2 regions of the Streptococcus criceti HS-6 genome follow, and region 2 is predicted to be linked to the other one. Evidence: predicted binding sites of a transcription regulator. Region 2 holds the regulator's gene; the other holds the start of a gene.
What was found. The regulator NrdR, encoded in region 2, represses ribonucleotide reductase genes. The targets are predictions, from matches to a motif close to ACACNATATATNGTGT.
Positions count from the first base shown of each region.

Region 1 (3,124 bases), 1.1 Mb from region 2:
ACATGAAATATCGGTTCCCATCTGTACAAATTCTTGTGCATCGTTAATCAAGCTAGGCTTTTGAACTTGCAGAACCTCAGAACACAAGTTGGACATAATGATGCGGCCGTCGATAGGGTTCGAGCGATTGGCAGCATCGACATTGATGATATAGGGATAGCCTGATTCTTGCTGCAATTTAGAAATCTCAGTTTCTAAATCGCGAGCAGAAATTTTTGTCTTAACAATCTTAGGATTAGCTACCAACTCATCATACTTTTCGGTAATATTAATATAGTTGAATGGGACACCATACTCTTTTTCGATGGAGTATGGACTAAAGAGGTACATATCCTCATTTTTGCGGGCCAATTCATAGAATTTATCAGGAACGGTAATCCCTAATGATAAGGTTTTAACCCGCACCTTCTCATCTGCATTTTCTTTCTTAGTTGACAAGAAAGAAAGAATATCTGGGTGAAAGACATCCAGATAGACTGCACCAGCTCCCTGACGTTGGCCAAGTTGGTTGGAGTAGGAGAAACTGTCTTCAAAGAGCTTCATCACAGGAACGACACCAGATGCTGCACCTGCATAACCCTTGATTGGAGCCCCGGCTTCGCGCAGGTTACTGAGCGAAATCCCAACCCCGCCACCGATACGCGATAGCTGCAAGGCTGAGTTGATGGAACGACCGATAGCATTCATATCATCGGTTACTTGAATTAAGAAGCATGAGACTAATTCACCGCGGCGGCTGCGTCCAGCATTTAGGAAGGATGGCGTTGCCGGTTGGTAGCGTTGGTGGATCATTTCTGTCGCTAGGTCTTTGGCCAGCTGTTCATCACCATCCGCAAAGTAAAGGGCATTAAAAAGGACGCGGTCTTCAATACTTTCGAGGTAGAATTCTCCATCATTCGTTTTTAAAGCATATTGTTGGTAGAACTTATAGGCTGCCATGAAGGATTGAAAATGAAAATCTGCTGCCTGCAGTTCCTGTGCCAGCTCCTCAATAAATTCGACCGAATATTTTCCAATAAACTCAGCCTCGATGTAGTCGTTGTCAATTAAGAAACGCACTTTATCTGTAATGGAATCAAAGGCCATAGAATTAGGAACAACATTTTCCCTAAAGAAAGCCTGCAAGGCTTCTTTATCCTTATTGAGAGGAATTTGACCATTGACAGGGCGGTTAATTTCATTGTTAAGGCGGAAGTAGGAGACTTCGCCCAAATCTTTAAGACTCATAGGTATTTCCTTTTATCTATCTAAATATAGTTATAATGCAGAGGTGATATGGAGGTGTTAAATTTAAACTACCAAGCAGTTTTAGCCTGCTTGGTCAGCGTATTCTTATTCTAGAGATTAAACAATTTCTTTTAATTTAGCAGGTTGAAAACCTGAAAAGGTAACATCACCAGCCTCGATAACCGGTGCCGCCGTAAAACCTAAGCGCTTAACATAATCAATTTTTTCTGGATGCTCATCAATATTGATTTCTTGGTAGTCAGCACCGTTTTGTTCCAAGAATTTCTTGGTCATCTTGCATTGCATACAGTTGTTCTTTGAAAATAATGTGATTTGTGACATTGTGCTCTCCTCAAAATTAATACCTAATTAGGATAACCAAATCAATTTAAAAAATCAAGCAATTTTGCTCGGAAAACACAATATTTTGTGTTTAAGGAAAAATTAACCCCCAACATCTTGTGGTTGTTTTCATCCATTACACAATCTGCCAGAAAGCTAGAAGCAGTAAGGGCTAACTCAAAATCAAGAGCCGAATCATGTGAATGTAATTTCTGCACTATTCATAAAATCAGATTAGTAACTAATAGCCCATCGGTACGAAGCTATTACTTACCCCTAAATTCTCTCTGTTTAAGCTTTTTAGTTGCAAAATGTTGCAAGTGGATTAAGGAGTTTCGATCATCTTGCAATAATATCTTTTTTTTTGTAAACTAAAACTGAAAAAATTTTTAAGGAGTTTCTTATGAAAAAAGCATCCAAATTATTCCTAGGCTTAGGAATAGCCCTTACTCTCATGGTTTTAACAGCTTGTGGCAATGGTTATGATAAAAATGGCATCCCAACAGAGCTGAAGAAATCTTACACTGGATCAACGGATATTGAAGACTATGATGCCAATATCCCTTCTGGGGGTTCAACACTAACATTTAATACGAACTCCCATACTATAAAAGTAAAGACGGATGATGAAACAAAGACAGTTTACTTTAAAGTTTTATCCAAGAAGGATATGACAAAAGATACAAAAGGAAAACTGAATAAAGTTAAGTCTAAACTTGAAGGGAATAAATATTTTGTTATGGTGTTAACTGCTAGAAAGAGTGATTTAACCCAGAAGGCCAAGTCACAAAGCTTCCCGATTTTTGTCAGTGTTAGCGATAGGGGGAATAAAATCCACATGTTCGAATACAACGATGGTTACACCAGGTCTGAATACTTTGATTATAGCGGTGAATCTGATACCTAGAATAATAAGAACCTATAAAGTGAGAGTGAGACAAAAATTGGTAGAGTCTGCGACAAAAGTCCAGACTCTTTAGCATTGTTCTAGATTTACCAGATTGACGCAGTGGGTGGGAGTAAGACTTGTTGGTTATGTCCAACTTAGTCTTACCCCCTGCACAGTACATTAGGTGCTTTAGCACTAATGAACGAACCACTGCTGATTAGCTTTCTGTAACTGGAGCTTCTTAATTTTTTATACGTAATCTTCAAAGATTACAATGTTTTGTGGGTGAGAGCGAAGCCATCATGGCTGTTTGCCCCACCCTCTTGATTTTCCTCTATCTTATTTTAAAGCTCAGATAGAAATCCTCCACTGGAGCACTTCTATCCCAACATTTTTATGCCTTTTCCGTTAAATAAGTTTCTTGAAAACTCGGATTGAAATATTTAGGAAAAGGGTTTCATTTTTTATGGAAAATAGGGTTAAGTCTTGAAAATGGAAGGGTGATATGATATAATCCTATTTTGTAAGGGTTATCATAAGATGATCTAAAATATTTACATTAGAAAAAAGGAGAACCATTATGGCTTCTAAAGATTTCCACATTGTTGCAGAAACAGGTATCCACGCTCGTCCAGCTACTTTGCTCGTTCAAACAGCTAGCAAATT
Region 1 is NZ_AEUV02000002.1:2,055,039-2,058,162, reverse strand. Features, by position in the region: gene nrdE (class 1b ribonucleoside-diphosphate reductase subunit alpha) at 1-1,227, opposite strand, end outside; gene nrdH (glutaredoxin-like protein NrdH) at 1,345-1,569, opposite strand; gene STRCR_RS09555 (hypothetical protein) at 1,973-2,476, shown strand; gene STRCR_RS09550 (phosphocarrier protein HPr) at 3,039-3,124, shown strand, end outside.
Region 1: the regulator NrdR is predicted to act here: its motif matches at 1,645-1,660, upstream of nrdH (glutaredoxin-like protein NrdH).

Region 2 (3,124 bases):
GAAAGATGTTTAATATTGCAGAATTAAAGAAGAATCCAGAGGGACTTCATTTCGACCAAGAGTTAGATATTAAGTCGCTGCTTTTAAGTCGAAATCCAGAGATTATTGATGTTAAAGACGTTAGAGCCAAGGGATTGGTAGGTTTTGATGATGGGCTTTTCTTGCTCAATTATGATTTGACTTATCAGTTGACCCTGCCGTCCAGTCGTTCAATGGAACCGGTTGCCTTTGATAATAACTGCTTTGTTTCAGAGGTATTTATTGAGGCTAGCCGGATTGAAGCTAAGAAAGACTTGGTTGATGAAGACCTAGTTCTGATCTTGGAAACTGATACCATTGATTTAGAGGAAAGTGTTGTTGATAATATTTTACTCAACATTCCGCTCAGAGTTTTAACGCAGGAGGAAGCTGAGGATGATAGCCTGCCAGCGGGTAATGATTGGTCAGTTTTAACAGAATCGCAATATCAGGCATTACAGGAGGAAAATAAAGAAGCTAATAATCCCTTTGCTGCTTTGGATGGTCTTTTTGATCCAGATTAGTAGAGAATCGAATGTTTAGTTTATTTGGTGATTTAGCTAGTCTCAGATGAAAATGTGGATTAGCTAAGAAAAAGAAGGAGGTAGTGGATAATGGCAAAACGCATTCTATTAATCGAAGGCGAGAAAAGTTTATCAAGGTTGGTGTCCTTGAAGTTACAGGAAAAAGGCTATCAGGCATTTGTCAGTCAGAATGGTCATTCTGGTTTAAAAATGGCATTGGAAAGGGATTTTGAATTGATTTTTATTGATTTCAACCTCCCTGATCAGGACGGCTTGAAACTCATGCAAGAAATCAAGAAGGTCAAGAAAGTTTCTACTGTTTTGATGGTCAATCGTGAAGATGTGGAAAATTTACCCAAAACAGAGGGCTTGGCAAATGATTACTTGGTTAAGCCCTTTGCAGTGGAAGAGCTTTTGGATAAGGTTGATGAAATTTTCCAACGCAAGGGTTTGAAACGCAAGCCTCCTAAGTCTAATCAAACGGCTTATCAGGATTTAATTATGGATGAGGCCAGCCGTTCGGTTATCCGCAGAGGAGAAGCCATAGCTCTGACTAAAAGAGAATTTGCTCTTTTGTCGACCTTATTGCGGCATATCAATACGGTTATGACACGAGAGGAATTGCTGGACTATGTCTGGAGCTATAACGATGGCACAGTTGAGACTAATGTTGTGGATGTTTATGTTCGTTACCTCCGTGGAAAAATTGATATTCCCGGTCATGAATCTTATATCCAAACTGTTCGAGGCTTAGGCTATGTCATTCGAGAACATTAGAGAAAACTTAGATAGGATAGATTCAAAATAGCGTAAAAATGGGATAAGATTAGGTTTGGCAGGGAGAGTCAATCCTTTTTTTATGTCCCAAAGTATGGTAAAATAAAGTATTACTAAAATATGATAGAATTGGGGTGTTTTTATGCGTTGCCCAAGATGTAATAATAATAAATCTAGCGTCATTGACAGTCGTCAGGCTGAGGATGGCAATACTATTCGTCGGCGTCGTGAATGTGACCATTGTGGGACTCGTTTCACTACCTTTGAGCGAATTGAAGAAGTGCCCCTCTTGGTTGTGAAAAAGGATGGAACTCGGGAACAATTCTCTCGTGATAAGATTCTCAATGGCATTATCCAAAGTGCCCAAAAGAGGCCGGTTTCTAGCACTGATATTGAGAATGTTATTAGTCGGATTGAGCAGAAAATTCGCAGTGAGTATGATTCCGAAGTGTCGAGTGAGGTGATTGGCAATCTGGTTATGGATGAGTTGGCTGATCTGGATGAAATTACCTATGTCCGTTTTGCCAGTGTTTATCGCTCCTTCAAGGATGTTGATGAAATTGAGAATCTCCTCCAACAAATTACCAATCGTGTTCGTAGTAAAAATAAGAAAAATAAGGTAAACGATGAAACCAATTGATGATTTTTCTTTTGTGAAAAATAATCAGGTCAGCAGGGATATGACCAATTTGATCAGGCTCTACCTGCCTATTATAGGCAGCGATGCTGCAGTGGTCTATCAATATCTGACTAGTTTTTATGACGGCGGAGGAAGAATTCATAAGTTCGCCGAAATCCTTAACCATACCCTCTTTGATCTGCCCCGCTTTGAAGCGGCTCTGGCGGTCTTAACTGGCATGGACCTGGTGGCATTTTATCAAGATCTCTCTAGCTATATCATTGAGCTGAGAGAGCCCCTGACTGCCCAAATTTTTCTAGCGAATCCTGTCTATCGTCGCCTCTTGGAAAGTCATATCGGTGATGTGGCGGTAGCAGAGCTGGAAATGGAAGACGTCAGCCATCTGCGTAATCTCTCTAAGAAATTTTCAGACGTTTTTTCTGATAAGGGAGAAGTGGAACTACATCCTGTGCAGCCCAAAACTAATTTTGATTTGGAGAGCTTCAAACAGCGGATGACGCTTGATGGTCTCTATTTCGCTAATGAAAAGCAGGATGTCATCGCCCTCAATAATATTTCTGAAAAGTTTCAGCTGACTTGGTTTGATGTTTATCAGCTGGCTAAGGAAACGTCCAGCCACCATAAGATTCTGCCCAAACGGATTGTTGTTAAGCTGCGACAAGGACAAGAATCTCAGTCGGCTGCATTCAGCCACGAGGAAGAGGTCATCCTCAGAGAAGCCAAGGCTTCTACCCCAGAGAATTTCTTAGCTAAAGTTAAAACTGGTTTGGGAGCTGTAACAACAACTGCCAAGGAAAAGAAAATCTTGGCAGATTTGGTGGAGATGGATTTCCTTGATGAAGTTATCAATATCATGGTTGTCTATTATTTCAAACGTAATAATTCGGCTACCTTGGGCAGGAATGCTATGATGAGTCTAGCGAATATTGTTTCCTCAAAAAAGGCGATTAGTGCGGAATCTGCCCTGACAGTGCTCAGTCAACATAGCCAAGGTTATTCTAAAAGTAAAGGTCAGGGGGCGGCTAAGCAGACGACCTCCAGTGTGCCAGATTGGAGTAATCCAGACTATAAGGAAGAGACCAGCCCTGAGGAGCAGGCAAAATTAGATGAAATGAAGCGACAAATGCTCCAGCGATTAGAAAAAGGAGGTGACTAGATGGAAAGT
Region 2 is NZ_AEUV02000002.1:972,501-975,624, forward strand. Features, by position in the region: gene STRCR_RS04685 (YceD family protein) at 6-542, shown strand; gene STRCR_RS04690 (response regulator transcription factor) at 633-1,319, shown strand; gene nrdR (transcriptional regulator NrdR) at 1,462-1,959, shown strand; gene STRCR_RS04700 (replication initiation and membrane attachment family protein) at 1,946-3,115, shown strand; gene dnaI (primosomal protein DnaI) at 3,116-3,124, shown strand, end outside.